3 regions of the Streptomyces sp. NPDC001056 genome follow, and region 2 is predicted to be linked to each of the others. Evidence: riboswitches for the same ligand, from Rfam matches in the RefSeq annotation. Region 2 holds a riboswitch; each other region holds the start of a gene.
What was found. Region 2 has a riboswitch for cyclic di-AMP ahead of ACWDD7_RS02510 (M23 family metallopeptidase). Riboswitches for the same ligand answer to the same signal wherever they lie in the genome.

Region 1 (7,560 bases), on a different contig from region 2:
CAGGTCGTACTTGAAGGTGCTGTCCCCGGCGCTGAGCAGCCGCAGCCGGGACCAACCCCGGGCGCGCGCGTGCCCGCGCAGGGCGGGCGGACCGGCGGCGGCCACGACCACCAGATCGACGTTCTGGGCGAGGTGACGGGCGACGCCGTTCAGGCCGTCGAGCCACAGGGTGCACATCGGGCAGGGCTCGGTCTGCCGTTTGCCGTACATGAGGTGGTAGACGACCAGGGCCCGCTCCGGGCCGCCGGTGAACAAGTCGCCGAGCCGCACCTCGCGGACGGGCGTGTCGCCCGCGTCGAGACCGGCGGGGCCTTCGAGGAAGACGTACTCGCCGACCTCGGCCCCCGGCGGCAGTTCCCGGCGCAGCGCCGCGACCCGCTCGCGGTGCCGCATCAGCTCGATCTCGGCGCCGCGCAACTCCTCGCGTGCGGCGAGGTACTCCGCCGACTCACCGTGCAACCGGGTGTGCCGCATGAGGTGTCCTCCTGGGTGAACAGCCCCCCGGAACAGGTCGGTTCCATGGTTCCGGGCAGCCCGCGTGCCACGGGTGAGGCACCGCCGTTCCCGAAGAGTGAAAGGGTCGGTGACGGAGCGGAGGGCGAACGTTCAACTCTGTGATCTTCACGTGATCCGCGCGGCATGAACTTGTGACAAGTCATCGGGTGCCGCTACCTTCACCCCTCAGCGTGGCGGCCCGGCATGATCCGCCGCGCCGGTTCCTGCCGTCGCACGAAAGGCTTCCGCATGATTTCCGGGAACGGTCGTCACCGCCGCCCCCGTCAGGCTCCGGCCCTCCTCGTCGCGGCCGGCGTGACCGGCTCCGCCATCGCCATCCCGCTGCTGGGCGCCGCGAGCGCCCACGCGGCCGACGGCACCACCTGGGACAAGGTCGCCGGGTGCGAGAGCGGCGGCTCCTGGAGCGCCGACACCGGCAACGGCTACTACGGCGGCCTCCAGATATCCCAGGAGGACTGGGTCCAGTACGGCGGCACCCGGTACGCCTCCTCCGCCGACCAGGCCAGCCGCTCGCAGCAGATCGCCGTGGCCGAGCGGATCCTCAAGGACAAGGGCACCGCGCCCTGGGCCACCTGCGCCCTGCTGTCCGGGCTCACCTCGAACTCCGGTTCCGTGGACGTCGATCCGGGCGTCGGCGACGGCGGCGGCCAGGGCGGCAGCACGACCGACCCGTCCGGCCTGCCCGACCCCTCCTCCCCGGCCGGTGCGCAGAGCGGCGACCAGAACGGCTCCGGCAACGCCTCCGGCAACGCCTCCGGCTCCGGCGGCGCCTCCTCCGCCGATCCGTCCGGCTCCTCCGCCTCGCCGGGCCAGGGCTCCGGCAAGCAGACGGGCAAGCACGCGACCCCGCATCCGGGCAAGCCCACCGGCACCTCCGGCACCGGCGTCCCCAGCCCGGACCCGTCCGACTCCTCCGGCCCCTCCGACTCCTCGGACCCGTCCGTCCCGGCCACGCCGTCCGCCCCGGCCGGCACCCCCACGGCGCCCGCCCCGTCCACCGGCACCCCGGACAATGCCCGGCAGAACGTCGGTTCTTGGGACCTGGTGGACACCGGAGCCCTGAGCGGCGGCCGTCATCGCGGCGGCAACGCGGACGAAAGCAGGACAAACGGGCAGAACGACTCCTCCTCCGGGCGCCACGCCTCGCGTGAGCCGGGCGCCTACACGGTCCGCGAGGGCGACTCGCTGAGCTCCATCGCCGACTCCCTTGACGTCGACGGGGGATGGCACGCGCTCTACTCCGCGAACAAGAAGGTCGTGGGTGCCGACCCGAACCTCATCACCGCCGGTCAGACCCTGAAAGTCGGTGACGAAACGGGCGCGGCGCAGGGGTAGTTGACGCCCCACTTGATCGCTAAATGTCCGGTTTGGTGAAAGTGTGGGATGAGTCTCAGAAGCCCTGATCGTCTTTGAAATTCCGCGGATCGCGTGGCTACGGTCAAGGCCGCTCGTCACCACGGGCCCCGGCGGCCGCAACGCCGAATCCTGCCAGCGGCTGCCCGGGAACAGTCGTCGCGTCAAGCGCCGCAGGCAGGAGCGGGGGACCCAAGGTAAGCGCCGGACCCGGCAGTTGATGCCGGACCGGCTAGGGGTGAAGCCACGCCTCCATGTGGGGGTGTGGCCGGGCAACTCAACCGGCCCGAATCCGACAGCTCACCTCGCAGGCGTCGGTGAGGGGATCGTTCCATGCTGTTTTCCGGCAAGGGCAAGCACCGTCGTCCGTCCAAGGCCGTCCGCGCCGTCACGCTCGCCGGTGTCACCGGTGTCGCCGTCGCCGCTCCGCTGATGGCGGCCGGCAACGCCTCCGCCGCCACCGCCTCCCAGTGGGACGCGGTCGCCCAGTGCGAGGCCGGCGGCAACTGGGCCATCAACACCGGCAACGGGTACTACGGCGGTCTGCAGTTCTCCGCCTCGACCTGGGCCGCGTACGGCGGCACCGCCTACGCGTCGACCGCCGACAAGGCCACCAAGTCGCAGCAGATCACCATCGCCGAGAAGGTCCTCGCCGCGCAGGGCAAGGGCGCCTGGCCGGTCTGCGGCACGGGCCTGACCAGCACCCCGTACGGCGGCTCCGCCTCGACGGCCACCACGTCGAACAGCACCGCCACCCGGTCCGCGGGCCGGCAGGCCGCCACCCGCTCCACCGAGCGCACCACCCCGGCCCCGAGCAGGTCCGCGAGCGCCTCCGCCGGCTCGGCCGCGAGCAAGACCGTCACCACCCCGACCGGCAAGAAGGTCAAGAAGGGCGACGGCGAGTACAGGGTCGTCAAGGGCGACACCCTCAGCTCCATCGCGGTCAGGCACCACGTGGCCGGTGGCTGGAAGAAGCTGTTCGAGCTGAACAAGGACATCGTCGACAACGCCGACCTCATCTACCCGGGCCAGCAGCTGCACCTGAAGTGACGCCCGGCCGCTGACGGCTCCGCCCGCCGGACCTCCCCCCGGAAAAAGGTCTGCCCCCAGCGGACCCTGCCCCCCCGCGGGCCCTGCCCCCCGGCGGACCCTGCCCCCCCCCAGCGGACCCTGCCCCCCCAGTGGGCCCTGCCCCCCCAGTGGGCCCTGCCCCCCCAGTGGGCCCTGCCACCCCGGCGGGCCCTGCCACCCCGGCGGGCCCTGCCCCCCGGCGGACCTCACCCCCCGGCGGACCTCACCCCCCGAAGGGTCCGCCCCCCGAAGGGTCCGCCCCCCGACGGACACCCCCCGAAAGGTCCGTCCCCCCGTCCCCACGGGCTCCCCGTCCCGGCGCGTTTTCCCCCGTTCGCGCCGGGGCGGGGTCTTTTGTTCTCCCGTTCTTCAGCAGGGTCTCACCGTCGAACCCCTTTGTTCCGACGGTGAACAATGGGTACCGTCTGCATGTCTCCGCCGCCCACCAGACGGTCGGTCGGTGGCCGACGACCCCGGGACGGTTAGGCTCTAGTCGCAAGGCACAGCCGTAAGGCAGACCGCCCCGCAGTTCCAGCGTCACATCCAAGAAGGAGATGCTCGTGCCGTCCATCGACGTCGTCGTAGCCCGGGAAATCCTGGACTCCCGAGGCAACCCCACGGTCGAGGTCGAGGTCGGCCTCGACGACGGCAGCACGGGTCGTGCCGCCGTACCGTCCGGCGCCTCCACGGGTGCCTTCGAGGCCATCGAGCTGCGCGACGGTGACCCCAACCGCTACATGGGCAAGGGCGTCGAGAAGGCCGTCCTCGCCGTCATCGAGCAGATCGGCCCGGAGCTGGTCGGCTACGACGCCACCGAGCAGCGCCTGATCGACCAGGCCATGTTCGACCTCGACGCCACCGACAACAAGGGCTCGCTCGGCGCCAACGCCATCCTCGGCGTCTCCCTGGCCGTCGCGCACGCCGCCTCCGAGGCGTCCGACCTGCCGCTCTTCCGCTACCTGGGCGGTCCCAACGCGCACCTGCTGCCGGTGCCGATGATGAACATCCTGAACGGCGGCTCGCACGCCGACTCCAACGTGGACATCCAGGAGTTCATGATCGCCCCGATCGGCGCGGAGTCCTTCTCCGAGGCGCTGCGCTGGGGTGCCGAGGTCTACCACACCCTCAAGAAGGTCCTGAAGAACAAGGGCCTGGCCACCGGTCTCGGCGACGAGGGCGGCTTCGCCCCGAACCTCGGTTCCAACCGCGAGGCCCTGGACCTGATCCTTGAGGCCATCAAGGAAGCCGGCTACGCGCCCGGTGAGCAGATCGCCCTCGCGCTCGACGTCGCCGCCTCCGAGTTCTACAAGGACGGCAAGTACCTCTTCGAGGGCAAGGAGCGCTCCGCCGCCGAGATGACGGAGTACTACGAGGAGCTGGTGGCGGCCTACCCGCTGGTCTCCATCGAGGACCCGCTGTTCGAGGACGACTGGGCCGGCTGGAAGGTCGTCACCGACAAGCTCGGCGACAAGGTCCAGCTGGTCGGCGACGACCTGTTCGTCACCAACCCGGAGCGTCTGGCCCGCGGCATCGAGGAGGGCAGCGCCAACGCCCTGCTGGTCAAGGTCAACCAGATCGGTTCGCTGACCGAGACCCTGGACGCCGTCGAGCTGGCCCAGCGCAACGGTTTCAAGTGCATGATGTCCCACCGCTCCGGCGAGACCGAGGACGTCACCATCGCCGACCTGGCCGTCGCCACCAACTGCGGCCAGATCAAGACCGGTGCCCCGGCCCGCTCCGAGCGCGTCGCCAAGTACAACCAGCTGCTGCGCATCGAGGAGATCCTCGACGACGCCGCGGTGTACGCCGGCCGCAGCGCCTTCCCGCGCTTCAAGGGCTGAGCCACCCCCGGCCACCTCTTGGCCAGTCGTACGTACGTCCCCGTACCCGGTCCCGTACCGTGTCCGGGGACGTACGCACGTGGTGCGACCGCGTGAAATGGGCGTGAAAGGGGAGGCGGAGAGCCGACATGGCGGCAAGGGACCGGGACCGTTTCTCCACCGCGACCAGGCTGCGGCTGCTCGGCGAGCAGACGGCGGCCCGGGTCTACCGCTCGCAGACCAAGCGGCAGGCGCGCCGCTCCCGGCTGACCGGCCGGGCCGCGCTGCTCGCGCTGGTGCTGTGCTCGCTGGTGGTCGCCCTCGCCTACCCGATGCGGCAGTACGTCTCCCAGCGCGCCCAGATCTCCGACCTCCAGCGGCAGCGGGCCGAGGCCCGCGAGCGCGTCGAACAGCTGCGTGACCTCAAGGCGCGCTGGCAGGACGACGCCTATGCCGAGCAGCAGATCCGCAGGCGCCTGCACTACGTGATGCCCGGGGAGACCGGGTACGTGGTGGTCGACCCGGGCACGGCCCGGCAGTCCCGTACCGACCTCGGGGCCGCCCACCGGCCCTGGTACACGAACATCTGGGACGGGGTCGACAAGTCCGACGCCTCCGACCAGTGACCGGCCCCGGCCGGTGACCCACAGAAAGCCACTCTGAAAGCAGTCATGGAAACCCCTCCGCCGCCCACCCCGCGCACCGAGCCCACCGACGCGGACGTCGAGGCCTTCAAGCAGCAGCTCGGCCGCCCCCCGCGGGGCCTGCGGGCCATCGCGCACCGCTGCCCGTGCGGACAGCCGGACGTCGTGGAGACGGCGCCCCGCCTGCCCGACGGCACCCCCTTCCCGACGCTGTACTACCTGACGTGCCCCAAGGCCGCCTCGGCCATCGGCACGCTGGAGGCCGACGGCGTGATGAAGGAGATGACCGAGCGCCTCCAGAGCGACCCGGAGCTGGCCGCCGCCTACCGGGCCGCGCACGAGGACTACATCCGGCGCCGGGACGAGATCGAGGTCCTCCAGGGCTTCCCGAGCGCCGGCGGCATGCCGGACCGGGTGAAGTGCCTGCACGTCCTGGTCGCCCACTCGCTGGCCGCGGGCCCCGGCGTCAACCCGCTCGGCGACGAGGCGCTCGCGATGCTGCCGGAGTGGTGGCGCAAGGGCGCGTGCGTGACGCCCGCGGAGGAGCCGAAGGGGGAGGCGCAGTGACCCGTGTCGCCGCGATCGACTGCGGTACGAACTCCATCCGGCTGCTGGTCGCCGACGCGGACCCGCGGACGGGCGAACTGGTCGAGCTGGACCGCCGGATGACGATCGTGCGGCTCGGCCAGGGCGTCGACCGCACCGGCCGGCTCGCCCCCGAAGCGCTGGAGCGCACCTTCGCCGCGTGCCGCGAGTACGCCGGGGTCATCAAGGAGCACGGCGCCGAACGGCTGCGTTTCGTCGCCACCTCGGCCTCCCGCGACGCCGAGAACCGCGACGAGTTCGTGCGCGGCGTGCTGGACATCCTCGGCGTCGAGCCGGAGGTCGTCACCGGCGACCAGGAGGCCGAGTTCTCCTTCACCGGCGCGACCATGGAGCTCACCGGCCGCACGGATCTCGCCAGGCCCTACCTGGTGGTGGACATCGGCGGCGGGTCCACCGAGTTCGTCGTCGGCGACGACCATGTGCGGGCCGCGCGCTCCGTGGACGTCGGCTGCGTGCGGATGACGGAACGGCACCTGGTGCACGGCGGCGAGGTCTCGGACCCGCCCACCGAGGAGCAGATCGCCGCGATCAGGGCGGACGTCGAGGCCGCCCTGGACCTCGCCGAGCAGACGGTTCCGCTGCGCGAGGCGCGCACCCTGGTCGGCCTCGCGGGCTCGGTCACCACGGTCTCGGCCATCGCCCAGGACCTGCCCGACTACGACTCCGCGCGCATCCACCACTCCCGTGTCTCGCGCGCCCGCGTCCGCGAGATCACCGAGCACCTCCTGCGCTCCACCCACGCCGAACGCGCCACCATCCCCTCCCTGCACCCGGGCCGCGTCGACGTCATCGGGGCCGGCGCCCTGGTCCTCCTCGCGATCATGGAACGCACGGGCGCCGAGGAGGTCGTCGTCAGCGAACACGACATCCTCGACGGCATCGCTTTCAAGGTGGCGGAAGAGGCCGAGAAGGGGAAGCAGGGCGGCTGACGCCCATGGCGGACTGGGGGATGCGGCGGGCCTCGGCGTCGGACGCCGAGGCGGTGGCCGACCTGCGCGCCGTGGTGCTGCGGGCGGATCTGGAACGGCTCGGGCGGTACGACCCGCAGCGGGTGCGGCAGCGGCTGCTCGCCGGATTCGGCCCGGCGCACACCTGGGTGATCGAGGTGGGCGGCGCGTTCGCGGGCTGCGTGGCGCTGCGGCCGGCCGAGGACGCCCACTGGCTGGAGCACTTCTACCTGGCGCCGCGTCTCCAGGGTGGCGGCATCGGTTCGGGCGTGCTGCGCGAGCTGCTTCGGCGGTGCGACCGCCGGGGCGCCCGAGTCCGGTTGAACGTGCTGCGGGGGAGTCCGGCCCGGCGGCTCTACGAGCGTCACGGGTTCACGGTGGAGACCGAGGACCCGGTGGACGTGTTCATGGTGCGCGAGCCCCGCCGATGAGCGCCGGACCGACCTGCCGCCGGGCCCGCCGGCCTCGCCCGGCAGGTGGCGTGGCTCTCTTTTGTTACCCATCGGTAGCATCCGGCTGAGCAGGTCGGATAACGTTTGAGCGTCTCCGGGGGGCCTTCGCGGGTCCCCCGTTCGTGCCCCGGTGGAAACCTTCGTGAAGTTC
Region 2 (7,560 bases):
CGGCACCTTCATGCTGCCCGCGTTCGGACTGCTGACCTGGCTCGCGATCTGGACCCGGCAGCGGGAGCTGCGCACGGTGCGCGAGGAGCTGCCGGCCTATGTGCTGGCCGGCTGGCTGGGCCCGGCCGAGCCCTTCGCGCTGGGCTCGATGCGCGCGCGCCGCATGGCCCGCGACTACGCCCGCCACCACGCCGACCGCGCCACGGCACGGTCGGTCGCCCGGTACGAGTCGTCCGCCACCGCCCTCGCGCTGCTGCGGCGGCGGGGCCGCCGCGGCCTGGCGGGCGCCGACTTCGTCGTACGCGAGCGGGAACTGCTGGACGAACTGTGGCAGCGCCGCGAGGCCGCCCGCCCCGCCCTGGAGTACGCGGCCCGCACGGCCGCGCCCGCGCCCGCCCGTACGGCGTGGGCGCCCGTGCCGTACGGGCACGCGTACATGCCCGTACCGGGGCACGGATACGGGTACGGGCACGCGCACGGTCCGGGAGACGGGTACGGCTACCCGGCGGCGCCGTACCCGTCGTACAACCCGTACCGCGGATGACTCAGCGGTGGCGGGGGCGCCTCACGCCGACGCGTCCGTCAGCTTCTTCAGCTCGTCGTCCGTCAGCTTCAGGTCGCCGACGGCCAGCAGCGGCGGGAGCTGCTCCAGGGTGCGGGCCGAGGCGATCGGGGCGGTGACGGTCGGCTGGGCGGCCAGCCAGGCGAGGGCGACGGTGGCCTGTGGGGCGCCGTGCGCGGCGGCGATCTCGTCGAGGGCCGCGAGGACCTTCTGGCCGCGCTCGGTCTCCGCGTACTCCGCGGCACGGTTGGCACGGGCGCTGTCCACCTTCGCGCCGGGCCGGTACTTGCCGGTCAGGAAGCCCGAGGCGAGCCCGAAGTACGGCACCGCGGACAGCCCCTCGCGGGCGACGAGGTCCTGGAGCGCGCCCTCGTAGGTGTCGCGGGAGACCAGGTTGTAGTGCGGCTGGAGCGCCACATAGCGGGCCAGGTTCTCGCGGCTGGAGAAGTCCAGGGACTCCTGGAGCCGCTCGGCGCTGATGTTGGACGCGGCGATCTGCCGGACCTTGCCGGCCCTCACCAGCTCGTCCAGCGCGCCGATGATCTCCTCGACCGGCACCTCGGGCTGGTCGAAGTGGGTGTAGTAGAGGTCGATGTAGTCGGTGCCCAGGCGGGCGAGGGACGCGTCGGCGGCGGCCTTGATGTTGGCCGCGGACAGGCCCTGGTACCGCGGGTGCTGGCTGACCTTGGTGGCGATGACGACGTCGGAGCGGTTGCCGCGGGCCTTGACCCACTTGCCGAGGACGGTCTCGGACTCGCCGCCCTCGTGGCCCTCCACCCAGGCGCTGTAGGCGTCGGCGGTGTCGACGAAGTTGCCGCCCGCGGCCGTGTACGCGTCCAGGACGGCGAAGGAGTCCTGCTCGTCGGCGGTCCAGCCGAAGACGTTGCCGCCCAGGCAGAGCGGGGAGACCTCGATGTCGGAAGAACCCAGTGTGCGCGGAGAAGTCATGCTCCACATCAACACCGGCGGTGGGTGATCGCATTCCACCGCCGGTGCCCGAACCGGGGCCTCGGTCAGGGGTTGAGGCCCTTGTCGCGCAGCCAGGGCGCCGGGTCGACGGCGGTGGCCTGCCCGTTCGGGTGGACCTCCAGGTGCAGGTGCGGCCCGGTGACGTTGCCGGTGGCGCCGACGCGGCCGATGACCTCGCCGGTGGTGACCTTCTGGCCGACGGAGACGTTGATGGAGGACTGGTGGCAGAACCACAGCTCGGTGCCGTCGTCCAGGGTGAGGACGGTGCGGTAGCCGTAGGCGCCGGCCCAGCCGGCCTGGGTGATGGTGCCGCCGTGGACGGCCTTGATCAGGGTGCCGGTGGGGGCGGCGAAGTCGAGGCCGGTGTGGTAGCCGGAGGACCACATGGCGCCGGGCTGCCCGAAGGTGCCGGTGATCGTGTACGAGACGACCGGCAGCGTGTACTGCTTGGCCAGCTCGGCCAGCCGCGCGGCCTCGGCGGCCTTCTTGGCGTCGGCCTCCGCCTTCTCCTTGGCGGCGGCGGCCTTGGCGGCGGCCGCCTTCTCCGCCCGTGCGGCCGCGTCGTCGCTCTGCTGCTGGGCCGCGGCGACCATCGCGGCGGTGGCCTTGCTGTCGGCCTGGCCCTGCTGCTGCTCGGCCTGGGCCATGATCCGGTTGCGCAGGGCCTCGCCGGCGTCGGTGCTCTTGCCGCCCTCGGTGGTCTGTCCGAGGTCGGTGAGCGCGGTCGCGGTCGCGGTACCGGCCTTGGGCGCGTCGGCGGAGTCGTCGCCGAAGAAGTGCTCGACGGAGGACAGGTGGGGCACCGAGACGTTCGGCATGTCCGGCATCGATATGGAGACCGGCGGCTTGCCGGTGTTGGCACTCGCGATGCCGCCCGCGCCGACCGCGGCGATCACGCCGACGCCGAGGACGGTGGAACTGCGGGCGAAGCCGCCGCGCTGCTTGGCGACGCGGTGCCGGCCGCGGACCGGTGCGACGGACTCCTCGGTGGGGTTCCACTCCTCCCAGGGGCCTTCGTCGTCGGGGCCGGGGCCGTAGCCGAACGACTCGGGTTCGCGCTGAGCGGGCACGAACGGGGCTTCTGGGGCAGGCCGGTTGGACGCCACGGGGGCGTGCTCCTTTCCTTCCTCCGCCTACCGGGTTAGCTGACGGGTTCGGAGCAGGAAGGTCTCCTACGCGCGTTGCCACTCGTGACTCGCTGAGTTCACGACGGTGTCCGCGTGATTCACCCCAAGGTGGTGGTTCCCCGGTTCCCTTACGGGATTCGGCGCGTGCGCACGGAGCCGCCTCGGGTGACGGCTGGGACGACCGCGCTGCGTTATCGAACGTTAATAGACCCGGGGGGAAGTTTCCAAGCCGTTCGGCTTGATCATTAACGCTCCGACCCGCGGACTTACCGCCCAGGAAGCCCTCAAACCGGGCGAGTTGACCGACGTTCAGGAGTCATCGGGTTTTTGATGGTGACTCAGATGTTATGCGCTCGGCGGTCGCACGGTCACCATGGGTGACGCCCCCTCGGGGGTGCACTCCTCAGGGCACCCGGAAAACACTCAGGGCCGGAATCCGTTTCCGGATTCCGGCCCTGAGTTTTCAGTAGCGGGGACAGGATTTGAACCTGCGACCTCTGGGTTATGAGCCCAGCGAGCTACCGAGCTGCTCCACCCCGCGTCGTTGACTCCACTGTACGCCATCACCGGGGTGGAAAGCACATCGGTTGGAAAGCGGGGGTCGCGCTCAGCCCAGCAGATGCCGGTTCGGTGCCTTGGCCGACGCCTCGTACTCGGGCAGGACGACGACCTCGGCGCCCCCGCCCACCAGCACTCCCGTGCCGTCGGCCGCCACGACGAACGTGTCCGGCTCCCGCCAGGCGGTCACCACCCGGCGCACCCCCGCCCGCAGGATCAGCTCGGCGCAGGGCGCGGGCCGGGAGGCGCGGCGGGCGCAGGGCTCCAGGCTGCTGTAGACGGTGGCGCCGGGCAGCCGCGGGTCGGCGGGGTCGGTCTTGGCGAGCGCCGCCTCCTCCGCGTGCACCACGGGGTCCCCGCCCTCGCGGGAGTGGCCCCGGGCCAGCTCGGTGCCGTCGGCGGCGACCACGACCGCGCCGACGCTGAAGGCCGTCTCCGAGGGCGGGCACAGCTCGGCCAGCTCACAGGCGGTGCGCAGCCAGTGCCGGTCGGCGGCGGTGGGCAGCGGGCCGGCGCCGGGCGCGGTGGGCGCGTAGCGCATCAGCACGACGTCCCCGACCGGCCGGGACTCGATCAGCCGCAGCCGCCCCTCCGGGTAGCGGCCGGGCCCGAACAGCCGCGGGGCCGCCGGGTCGCCCACGATCAGCGGGGCGACCGCCAGGTGCAGCTCGTCCGCGAGGCCCTGCTGGAGGAGCTGGGTGTGGACGGTGCCGCCGCCCTCCACCATGAGCCGCCCGACCCCGCGCACCGCGCGCAGATGCCCGAGCAGGGCGCGCCAGTCGAGCGCCGGGCCGAGCGGGACGACGTCGGCGGTGGCGCCGAGGAGGCGGGCGGCCTTCGCCGCGCCCCGGTCGGTCGTGTAGACGAGTCTCTCCCCGCCGGTGTGCCAGAAGACGGCCCCCGGGTCGAGGTCACCGGTCGCCGTGACGGTGACCTTCAGCGGGTACTCCGGCCTGCCCTGCGCGCGGCGGGCGGCACGGCGCTTCGCCGAGTTGACCAGCAGGCGGGGGTTGTCGGCGCGCAGGGTGCCGGCGCCGACCAGGAGGGCGTCGGCCGAGGCCCGTACCGCGTCGACCCGGTCGAAGTCGGCCGGACCGGACAGCAGCAGCCGCTCGGGGCCGGTGTCGTCCAGGCAGCCGTCGAGGGAGACGGCGGCGGACAGCAGCACGTACGGGTAGGGCTCGGTGAGGGCTCGCTCGGTGCTCATCGGCTCCAGTGTGCGGCCCCGGTGCCGGCCCGCGTGCTCCCGGGGAGCCGTCAGCCGGTCCGCTCCCGGGGAGCGCGCGCGCCGCCCGGTTCGTGCCCGGCGAAGGACAGGACGACGATCAGGACGCCGCCGCAGGTGATCGCCCAGTCGGCGAGGTTCATGACGCTGAAGTCGCGCACCGAGACGAAGTCGACCACCGCGCCGCGCATCCCGCCCGGCGAGCGGAAGAGCCGGTCGGTCAGGTTGCCGACCGCACCGCCCAGCAGCAGCCCGAGCGCGATCGCCCACGGTGTGCTGGTCAGACGGCGCGAGACCCGGATGATGACGGCGGCCACCGCGAGCGCGATGAGCGTGAACACGATGGTCGTCGCGCTGCCCATGCCGAAGGCCGCGCCGGGATTGCGCTGCACCCTCAGCTCCAGCCAGGACCCGAGCACCGGCACGGGATCGCGCCCCTCCAGACCCGCGACCACCGCGAGCTTGCTCCCCAGGTCGACGGCGTAGGCGACGGCGGCCACCAGCCACAGCACCCACCCCCGCCGCCGTGCCCCGGAGGCCCCGCTCGACTCGCTCTGCGTCACGCCCGTACCCCTCCCCGTTTCCCGCCCAGCGTACGGGCCGCCGTGCGGGGCGTCACCGGTGAACCACGGCCGACGAAAACGGCATTCGTATTTTCTCCAGTTGCTGTCATAGGACCGCCGAACCCCGCTTTCGAGTTACAGAAGCACCCGAATGCCCCACACCCCCTCCTCCCGAGAGGCTCGTTAGCTGACCGTGGCACGCACTGAGAGACGCACAGCGCTGAATCTCCACTCGCCGGTCACATTCCGGCTGGAAGGCAAGGAAGGCGAGGTGTTCACCGACGGCTGTTCAGATCTCCTCGACGACTTTCTGAGGAGAATCCGCCAGCTGGAGAGTGAGTACCTGCGGGCGATGGTGAGGCTCTAGGACTCGGCCGATGGACAGGATTCACGATGAAGACGCTTTGTGTGACTACGGGTTCAGCACGCTGGAGATGCAGTGGGACCCGGTCGAAGAGCTGGCCCAGATGCTGTCCGGCGCGTCCGCCGCGAATCCCGACCCGGCCGCCCCGCCGGGCGCCAGGTCCAGCCACCGGAGAAACCGCCGGCGCATCCGCACCGACCCCGGATCACTGCGCGACAACCAGCGCGGTGCGCACGTCACGCTGCTGATCGCCACCATCTCGGTGTGCGCGCTGTGCATGCTGGGCTGGTCCTTCTCCTATTCCTACGCCCAACTCCGCGCCACCGCTTCCTCCGTACTGCCGATGCGCCTCGCGCAGTGGTGGCCCCTGACGGTGTACGGACCCTGGCTCGTGGCGGCGCTGTCCATTCTCCGGGCGACGGTCCAGAGCCGAAGTGCCAGGAGATCGTGGGGCGTTCTGCTGGGTGCCTCCACCTTGGCGGTCGCGCTGTGCGTCTGTCACGCGGCGCATTCCCCGCTTTCCCTGATCATCTTCGGAATCCCGCCGATCACCGCGCTGGTGTGTTTCTGGGAGATCGTCGGCCAGGTCTCCTCCAAGGTGAGCCGGCCTCGGCACGCCGCGCACAGCCGCCGCCACCCCAAGGCGCAGGGGCCGTACGACATCCGGTGAGTGCGCCGGCGACGGGGCCGGCCCGCCGGGGCACCGGCGGGCGCGGTCACGCCTCGTCCTGTACGGTCACGCCTCGTCCTGCACCGTCACGCCTTGTCATGCCCTGTCACAGCAGGACGACGCACCCTCGCCGCTCCAGCGCGGCCACCTGCGACGACTCCCGCGGGCAGTCGTTCCAGCGCAGGTCCAGCTTCTCCAGTGAGGGCAGGTCCACGATCCAGTCGGGCAGCCGGGTGAGCCGGTTGCTCCGCACGTCCAGCTGCCGCAGCAGGGGCAGGCCGGCGAGCACTCCCGGCAGTTCGGCCAGGGCGTTCTCCCGCAGATCGAGGTGGCGCAGCTCCTTCAGCGCCGCCACGGACGCGGGCAGGCCCTTGAGCGCGTTGCCCCGGAGCCAGAGTTCGCGCAGCCCCCGCAGGTCGCCGATGCTGTCGGACAGCGCGGTCAGCCGATTGTGCTGTGCCCGGAGTTCGACGAGAGCGGCCATCCGCCCGATGCCCTCGGGCAGCGCCGTGAGACGGTTCTCCCCGACGTTGAGGTACCTCAGCCGGGCCAGGTTCCCGACCTCCTCGGGGATCTCGCCCAGCTCGTTGTCGTGCAGGTAGAGACAACCGTCGAGTCCGGCCAGCTCCCCGATCTGCGGGGGCACCGAGGTGAGCCGGTTGTGCCCGAGGTCCAGGGTCCGCAAGCCCCGCAGCCGCCCGATGTCGCCCGGCAGCGCGGTGAGCCCGTTGTCCGCGAGGATGAGCACCTGGAGCCCGGCGCGCTCCCAGACCGACTCCGGCACACGCCCCAGCTGCCGCCGCCAGAGATCCAGCACGTACGCGGGGTCCGGCGTCACGCCTGCCCCGCCCCGGCCGCCGCCAGCAGCCCCAGCACGTCCCCGACGCGCCGGCGCACCTCCGCGTCGGCGACGACCCCGTCCTCCCCCACGTCCGCCCGCCCCACCGGCACCCGCGCACAGGCCGCCTCCACGATGGCCGCCCCGGTGTACCCGAGCACCGTCCGCAACGTGGCCTCCGCGCCCTGCCCCCGCCCCGGCGCCGCCACATTGACCCAGGCGACCGGCTTGTCGCAGATCTCGGTCCCGCCGACCGTCCAGTCGAGCAGGTTCTTGAAGGCGCCCGGCAGGGTCCCGGCGTACTCCGGTGTGCAGATCAGCAGCGCGTCCGCCGCGTCGATCGCCGCCCGCATCTCGGCCACGGCCGCCGGCAGCGGTTCCCGGTCGTCGTCGGGATTGAAGTGCGGAAGCCGCCCGAGCCCGTCGTGGACGACGGCCCGCACCCCCGCCTCCGCCGCCACGACCTGCGCCGTCCGCAGCAGCGCCTCATTGGTGGAGCCGACCCGCAGGCTCCCGGAAAGCAGCAGGATCATCCCCGAACCCCCTCGAAACGGATGAGCCCCCAGCTCGAACTACCTCTGAGCTGGGGGCGATTCCGTAGGCCCTGTGGGACTCGAACCCACAACCAATGGATTAAAAGTCCACTGCTCTGCCAATTGAGCTAAGGGCCCAGGCGATGTTGCC
Region 3 (7,560 bases), on a different contig from region 2:
GTTGGCGGTGAGGACCAGGACGGTCACATGGCGGCGCACCTCGTTCTGGTCGAACGTGGTCTCCTGGTGGACCAGGTACGACCGGATGGGCTCGCCGCCCACCGCGGCCTCCACCGCCTCGGCCACGAGGGCCGGGTAGTAGCCGCTGCGCTCGATCGCCGCTCGCAGCCCCTGGGTCGTCGTACTGGTCTTGGCCATGGCGTCCATCCTAGTCCGTGGGCAGGGGCACTCCGGGCCAACAGGGCGTGCTGCGGGAAGGGGGACGGGACGCCTCCTGGTCAGGCGCCTTCGCGCTCCTCCGGACCAGCCCGTGCCGGAACTCCACCCGCTCGGCGGCGACCAGGCAGGACACTGGTTCGATTCCCCCGGCGTGCGCCTCGAACGCGACGAGGACGGGCGACGCCTCCCCGAGGGACCGGGCCAGGCGCGCGGTCTCGTCGGGGGTCGGGGCGCGGAAGACGGGGTCCTGGAAGGCGAGCGGGCAGGACACGAGGGCGGGTGCGACGAAGACCACTTCGAGGGCGTGGTGGTACGTGAGGTCGGACCCGGCGGCCAACCGCAGCGCCCCGGCGTCCCAGGCGGTCACCTCCCAGTCCCACCAGCTGCCCTCGGGGAGCCGGTGCCCGGCGATCTCCACGCGGCCCCGCTCAGTAGGCCGGCATGGTGCGCGGGCCGTGGTCGTCGCGGGCGGGCGGGGGTGCGAGCCGCAGGGTCGCGCCGAGGACGCTCGCGCCGTGCGGGGCCACGACGACCGGTTCCAGGGTGACGGCGACGACCTCGGGGTGGTCGTCGACCAGGCGGGAGACCCGCAGCAGCAGCTCCTCCAGCGCGGGGGTGTCCACGGGGGTGGAGCCGCGCCAGCCGAACAGCAGGGGCGCGGTGCGGATCGCGCGGACCAGCGAGGTCGCGTCCCGGTCGGTGACCGGGATCAGCCGGTGCGCCGTGTCGTCCAGCAGCTGCGACGCGGCGCCGGCGAGTCCGAAGGACAGCACGGCCCCGGCGGCCGGGTCGATCACGGCCCGTACGACGGTGTCGACGCCCCGGGGCGCCATCCCCTGCACCACCGGCCGCAGCTCCTCGGGCTTGCCGAACAGCTCGCTCAACTCGGCGTACGCCCGCCGCAGTTGCTCCTCGTCCGCCAGGTCCAGGCGCACGCCGCCCAGGTCGGCGCGGTGCCGCAGGTGCGGGGCGGTCGCCTTCAGGGCCACGGGGTAGCCGAGGGCGCGGGCGGCCTCGACGGCGTCGTCCGAGGTGGGCGCGGGGAGCGCGCGGCGCACCTCGATGCCGTACTTCGCGAGCAGCTCGCAGGTCCGCGCGTCCGAGATCGTGAGCCCCTCCCCGCGCTCCAGCGACTCCGCGATCAGCCGCGCTGCCCCCTTCTCGTCGATGTCCTCGTACTCGGGCACCCTCCCGGGGTCGGCCGCCTCCCGCCGCCACTGCCCGTACCGAACCGCTTCCGCGAGCGCGCGTACGGCACGCTCGGCGGCCGGGTAGGCGGGGATGAGACGGGTGCCCTCCGACGGCGGCGCGGCCGCGGTGGGCACCGCCTCCGCTCCCGCGGTGGGCGGACGTTCCGCGGGGCGGCGGAGGTCCCCCCGGTCGAGCGCAGCCGAGAGTGGGGGAAGGTGGGCGCCGCTCTCGGTGCCGGGCACCTTGCCGACGGCCTGTGGCGCGGTACTGGCCGCGGCGGACAGCGCCGCCGCCAGCCCGCCCAGCTCCACATGCACCACCAGCACCGGCTTCCCCGGCACCCCGGCGGCAGCCGACCGCAGCGCCTCCGCCAGCTCCGCGTCCTTCGGCGACGCCTCCCCGATCGCCGGAATCGCCGTCACCACGACGGAGTCGTTCGTCTCGTCGGCCAGTGCGGCGCTCAGCGCCCGGTGGAAGTCCTCCGGCGTCGCCCCGGTCGTCAGGTCGAGCGGCCGCGAAGGGCGCAGCCCCTCCGCGAGGCACCGGTCGTACGTCAGCACGCCCAGCGACTCGGAGTTCCCGAGGATCGCCACCCGGGGCCCGGCGGGCAGCGGTTGCCGGGCGAGCAGCAGGCCCGCGTCGACCAGTTCCGTGATCGTGTCGACCCGGATCACCCCGGCCTGCCGCAGCAGCGCGGAGACGGTCGCGTGCGGCAGCCGCGTCGCACGCACCGCGTGCCCCTGGGGCGCCGTGCCCGTCCCCTGCACCACGACCAGCGGCTTCGCGGCCGCCGTCCGCCGGGCCAGCCGGGTGAACTTGCGCGGGTTGCCGATGGTCTCCAGGTACATGAGCACGACGTCGGTGTGCTGGTCCTCGTACCAGTACTGGAGGACGTCGTTGCCGGACACGTCGGCCCGGTTGCCCGCGGAGACGAAGGTGGAGACGCCGGTCACCCCGGTCACCCCGCCGCCGCGCCGGTGCAGCCGGGACAGCAGCGCGATGCCGATGGCACCGGACTGGGCGAACATGCCGATGCGGCCGGGGCGCGGCATCTCGGGGGCGAGGGACGCGTTCAGCCGTACGTCCGGGGCGGTGTTGATGACGCCGAACGCGTTGGGCCCGATGATCCGCATGCCGTACGCCCGCGCCTGCTGCACGAGCGCCCGCTGCCGCACCTTGCCCTCGGGCCCGCTCTCGGCGTACCCGGCGCTGAGCACGACGAGCCCCTGGACGCCGTGTTCCCCGCACTCGGCGACCACGGCGGGCACGTACTCGGCCGGTACGGCGACGACGGCGAGGTCCACCGGGCCCTCGATGTCCCGCACGCAGCGGTACGCGCTCACCCCGTCGACCTCCGTCAGGTCCTCGGGGAAGGCCTTGTTCACGGCGTACAGCCGGCCGGCGTATCCGGCGTCCTTGATGTTGGCCAGGACGCTGCGGCCCACGCCGCCGGGCGCGCGGCCGACGCCGATGACCGCGACGGAGCCGGGGGCGAGGAGCCGCTGCACCGAGCGGGCCTCCGCGCGCTGCTCCCGCGCGTACTGCACGGCGAGGGCGCGGTCCGTGGGTTCGAGGTCCAGCTCCAGGCATACGACGCCGTCCTCGAAGCTGCGCTTCTGGGTGTACCCGGCGTCCGTGAACACCTTGATCATCTTGGTGTTGGCGGGCAGCACCTCGGCGGCGAACCGGCGGATGCCCCGCTCCCGGGCGACGGCCGCGATGTGCTCCAGCAGGGCGGAGGCGACCCCCCGGCCCTGGTGGGCGTCCTGCACCAGGAAGGCGACCTCGGCCTCGTCGGCCGGGCCGGACGCGGGCACGCCGCCGGCGCCGATGCGGTCGTAGCGCACCGTCGCTATGAACTCGCCGCCCACGGTGGCCGCGAGGCCCACCCGGTCGACGAAGTCGTGGTGGGTGAAGCGGTGGACGTCCTTGGCGGACAGCCGGGGGTAGGGCGCGAAGAAGCGGTAGTACTTGGACTCGTCCGAGACCTGCTCGTAGAAGTGGACCAGGCGGTCGGCGTCGTCGACGGTGATGGGCCGGATGCGGGCGGTGCCCCCGTCCCGCAGCACCACGTCCGCCTCCCAGTGCGCGGGGTACTCGTACCGGTCCTGCGGTTCCGCCGAGGTTCGCATGGGCCCCAGAGTACGGCTAGCGTCCGACAACGGCGCGAGGCAGTCTGTGGAGCACGGCGGAGGGGGTGCGCAGCCCCTCTTCTGGCACGCTTCACGATATGGAAGACTGGTCTAGACAACCCTGAACAGCGAAGGGCAGCAACACATGGCTGAGCGCCGCGTCAACGTCGGCTGGGCCGAGGGTCTTCACGCCCGCCCCGCCTCCATCTTCGTCCGGGCCGCCACGGCCGCAGGCATCCCGGTGACGATCGCCAAGTCCGGCGGCGGCACCCCGGTCAACGCGGCCTCCATGCTGGGCGTTCTGGGCCTGGGCGCCCAGGGCGGCGAGGAGATCGTGCTCGCGTCCGACGCCGACGGCGCGGAAGCCGCGCTGGACCGGCTGGCCAAGCTGGTCGCCGAGGGCCTGGAAGAGCTGCCCGAGACGGTCTGAGCAGGACCCCGCGACACTCTCAGCGGGATGCGGGAAGCCGCGTCATCCCTGTCGGGTGGCGTGGCTTCCGTGTTTTCGGAGCACCGCCGTATGAACCATGACAGCTATTCATCATGGCCCGCATCCGGAAATTCGCGACAGGTCGAAATAAGCGTCCGCCGAATATCCCACCCACTTTGTATACGGCATCCGCGTTAATTCCGTGCACCGGACATGTTTACGGGATGTTGCGAAGTCCTCACCCGCTCCGGGGCGCCGGGAATCCGCAACCGGTGCGCGGCCGTCGTCCGCTCGGTGTGCAGGGCGGTCACCGCGCGGGCGCGCTCGCCGTCGCCGCGCGCCACCGCGTCCACGATCGCGCCGTGCTCCGCCCAGGTGCCGGCCACGTCCGACGGCGTGTCCACCGTGTACATCCAGGCGATCTTGTGGCGCAGCTGAGTGAGCGTCGAGGTCAGCGAGGGACTGCCGCACGCCTGGGCCAGCGTCTCGTGGAACCAGCCGTCCAGGGCGCGCAGATCCTCGCCGCCACCCCTCCTGGCGCGCTCCTGGCCCAGCCGGACCAGTCCGCGCAGCACCTTCAGATGCGCCTCGGTGCGCCGCCGCGCCGCCCGGGCGGCCCCGAGCGGCTCCAGCAGCAGGCGCATCTCCAGCAGGTCGGCGGCCTCCTGCTCGGTGGGCTCGGCCACACAGGCGCCCGCGTGCCGGCGCGTCACCACGAAGCCCTCCGCCTCCAGGGTGCGCAGGGCCTCGCGCACGGGGACGCGCGAGACGCCGTAGCGGCGGGCCAGCACCTCCTCGGTGAGGCGGCCGCCGCGTTCGAGGACGCCGGCGACGATGTCGTCCCGGATCGCCGTGCACACCGAGTGCGCCGGAATACGCATGACCGACCTCCGCCTTAATACCCGCGACACGACGCCGACGACGGACGTGTGTTTTCCGTGACTCTATTCCACCGGGCCGGAATTTCCGACGGGAGGCCGGAATCCATGGATATTTTTTGGACAGGTCCCGGCGGAACGGCCGGAAAATGGCGAAAGCCCCGGCCGGGTGGCCGGGGCTTCGGACGGCTGTGCGGGAACGGTCAGACGTTCACGCCGTGGTGACGCAGGTACGCGACGGGGTCGACGTCGGAGCCGTAGTCCGGGCCGGTGCGTGCCTCGAAGTGCAGGTGCGGGCCGGTGACGTTGCCGGTCGCGCCGGACAGGGCGATCTGCTGGCCCGCGACGACCCGCTGGCCCACCGTGACGCCGATGGACGACAGATGACCGTACTGGGTGTACATGCCGTCGGCCATGCGGATCACGATCTCGTTGCCGTACGCCCCGCCCCAGCCGGTGGAGACGACGGTGCCGACGCCGACCGCGTGCACGGGGGTGCCGGTGGCCGCGTGGAAGTCGATGCCGGTGTGCGAGCCGGAGGACCACAGGGAGCTGCCGACCTTGTAGCCGGTGGACACGTAGGAGTGCGCGATCGGGGCGACGAAGGCGTTCAGCCGCCTGCGCTCGGCCTCCCGGGCGGCGCGGGCCCTGGCCTCGCGCGCCTCCTTCGCCCGCGCGGCGGCGGCCTTCTCGGCCGCCTCGTGCTCGGCGATCCGCTGCTGGGCGGTGGCCTGGGCGTCGATGTGCTCGGCGAGGTCGTCGGTCGCGGCGAGCACCGGGGTGAGGCCGGTCTGCTCGGCGGTGTTCTCGGCGGCGAGCGCCGGGGACGCGGCGAGGGTCCCGATGACGCCGGTGGTCGTCAGGGCCGCTATGCCGGCCGCCTGGGCGGTGGCGCGCTTGACCCGGCCGGGCTTGCGGTGCTTCCCGGTGGCGCATACGAACGCCATGTGTGTGGCTCGTCCTTTCCTTCCCTCTCGCCTACCGGGTTAGCTGACGGGTTCGGAGCAGGAAGGTCTCCTACGGGCGCCACGCTGTCGCGCGGATGCCCGATTCACCCCAAGGGACGTGTGGGTCCCCGGCTCCCCCGGCTCGCGCCTGCGGGGACTCGGCGATGGCTGTCCGGTGCCGCGGCTGCGGCGCACTGCCCGACGAACAACCCGGACGACGCTAAGCGGACCGGCTCTCAAAGCCCAAACGGATCGCGGCTTTTGTAGCGCATCCCACAGGGCAGAAAGGCAACCTCCGCCCCAATTCGGACATCCTGAGGAGAGAGTGGAACAAAGTGGGCCCTGACGACCCCGTAGGCCGTCAGGGCCCCACCGGTAAGGAGCCTGCCCGCGCGTGCCGTTACTCGGCCGCCACCACGGTGACCTCGCCGATGCCCAGCGCCTCGACCGGCGCCTTGATCTGCGCGGCGTCGCCGACCAGGACGGTCACCAGGCGGTCCACCGGGAAGGCGTTGACGACGGCCGCGGTGGCCTCCACGGTGCCCGTCGCGGCCAGCTGCCGGTAGAGCGTCGCCTGGAAGTCGTCGGGCAGGTGCTGCTCCACCTGGTCGGCGAGCGTGCCCGCGACGGCCGCCGCGGTCTCGTACTTGAGCGGCGCGACGCCGACGAGGTTCTGCACGGCGACGTCCCGCTCGGCGTCGGTCAGGCCCTCCGCCGCGAGAGTGCGCAGCACCTTCCACAGGTCGTCCAGGGCGGGACCCGTGTTGGGGGTGTCCACCGAGCCGCTGATGGCCAGCATGGAGACGCCGTTGCCCTCGGGACCCGAGCGGAGCACCTGCCCGAACGCGCGCACACCGTAGGTGTAGCCCTTCTCCTCGCGCAGGACGCGGTCCAGGCGGGAGGTGAGGGTGCCGCCGAGGCAGTAGGTGCCGAGCACCTGGGCGGGCCACACCCGGTCGTGCCGGTCCGCACCGACCCGGCCGATGAGCAGCTGCGTCTGGACGGCGCCGGGCCGGTCCACGATGACCACGCGCCCGGTGTCGTCGGCCGTCACCGCGGGCACCGGCCGGGGCTCGCCCGGGGTGCCGGTCCAGGCGCCCAGGGTGTCGCCGAGCAGCGCGTCCAGGTCGATGCCGGTGAGGTCGCCGACCACGACCGCGGTGGCCGTGGCGGGGCGCACATGGCGGTCGTAGAACGCGCGTACGGCGGTCTCGTCGATCTTCTCGACCGTCTCCTCGGTGCCCTGGCGCGGCCGGGACATGCGCGCGGCCGCCGGGAACAGCTCCTTGGAGAGTTCCTTGGCGGCCCGCCGGGCGGGGTTGGCCAGCTCGTGCGGGATCTCGTCCAGGCGGTTGCGGACCAGCCGCTCGACCTCGCTCTCGGCGAAGGCGGGGGCGCGCAGCGCGTCGGCGAGCAACCCGAGGCCCTTGGGCAGGCGGGAGGCGGGGACCTCCAGGCTGAGCCGGACGCCGGGGTGGTCGGCGTGGGCGTCGAGGGTGGCGCCCGCGCGCTCCAGCTCGGCGGCGAACTCCTCGGCGGAGTGCTGGTCGGTTCCCTCGGAGAAGGCCCGCGCCATGATGGTGGCGACGCCGTCCAGGCCGGCCGGCTCGGCGTCCAGGGGGGCGTCCAGGAGCACCTCGACGGCGACGACCTGCTGGCCGGGGCGGTGGCAGCGCAGCACGGTCAGGCCGTTGTCGAGCGCGTCGCGCTCCGGGGCCGGGAAGGCCCACGGCTTCGCCTCGCCGGCCTGCGGCTGGGGGTGG

Region 1: it holds a riboswitch for cyclic di-AMP, as region 2 does, so the genes downstream of both, ACWDD7_RS21880 (transglycosylase family protein) here and ACWDD7_RS02510 (M23 family metallopeptidase) in region 2, are expected to answer to the same signal.
Region 3: it holds a riboswitch for cyclic di-AMP, as region 2 does, so the genes downstream of both, ACWDD7_RS21165 (M23 family metallopeptidase) here and ACWDD7_RS02510 (M23 family metallopeptidase) in region 2, are expected to answer to the same signal.

What each region holds. Positions count from the first base shown of each region.
Region 1 is NZ_JBSFLI010000018.1:112,258-119,817, forward strand. Features, by position in the region: gene ACWDD7_RS21870 (DUF899 family protein) at 1-474, opposite strand, end outside; gene ACWDD7_RS21875 (transglycosylase family protein) at 745-1,851, shown strand; cyclic di-AMP (ydaO/yuaA leader) riboswitch at 2,029-2,198, shown strand; gene ACWDD7_RS21880 (transglycosylase family protein) at 2,203-2,919, shown strand; gene eno (phosphopyruvate hydratase) at 3,501-4,781, shown strand; gene ACWDD7_RS21890 (FtsB family cell division protein) at 4,910-5,386, shown strand; gene ACWDD7_RS21895 (DUF501 domain-containing protein) at 5,432-5,971, shown strand; gene ACWDD7_RS21900 (Ppx/GppA phosphatase family protein) at 5,968-6,939, shown strand; gene ACWDD7_RS21905 (GNAT family N-acetyltransferase) at 6,945-7,388, shown strand.
Region 2 is NZ_JBSFLI010000001.1:524,536-532,095, reverse strand. Features, by position in the region: gene ACWDD7_RS02520 (PrsW family intramembrane metalloprotease) at 1-544, shown strand, start outside; gene ACWDD7_RS02515 (aldo/keto reductase) at 566-1,510, opposite strand; gene ACWDD7_RS02510 (M23 family metallopeptidase) at 1,576-2,637, opposite strand; cyclic di-AMP (ydaO/yuaA leader) riboswitch at 2,647-2,811, opposite strand; tRNA gene ACWDD7_RS02505 (tRNA-Met) at 3,126-3,199, opposite strand; gene ACWDD7_RS02500 (dihydrofolate reductase family protein) at 3,266-4,423, opposite strand; gene lspA (signal peptidase II) at 4,474-5,004, opposite strand; gene ACWDD7_RS02490 (hypothetical protein) at 5,198-5,371, shown strand; gene ACWDD7_RS02485 (DUF2637 domain-containing protein) at 5,382-6,038, shown strand; gene ACWDD7_RS02480 (leucine-rich repeat domain-containing protein) at 6,145-6,876, opposite strand; gene ACWDD7_RS02475 (NADPH-dependent FMN reductase) at 6,873-7,409, opposite strand; tRNA gene ACWDD7_RS02470 (tRNA-Lys) at 7,475-7,547, opposite strand.
Region 3 is NZ_JBSFLI010000017.1:122,347-129,906, forward strand. Features, by position in the region: gene ACWDD7_RS21140 (DUF5998 family protein) at 1-207, opposite strand, end outside; gene ACWDD7_RS21145 (hypothetical protein) at 209-637, opposite strand; gene ACWDD7_RS21150 (bifunctional acetate--CoA ligase family protein/GNAT family N-acetyltransferase) at 648-3,542, opposite strand; gene ACWDD7_RS21155 (HPr family phosphocarrier protein) at 3,688-3,972, shown strand; gene ACWDD7_RS21160 (GntR family transcriptional regulator) at 4,167-4,853, opposite strand; gene ACWDD7_RS21165 (M23 family metallopeptidase) at 5,054-5,797, opposite strand; cyclic di-AMP (ydaO/yuaA leader) riboswitch at 5,811-5,971, opposite strand; gene ACWDD7_RS21170 (M16 family metallopeptidase) at 6,198-7,560, opposite strand, start outside.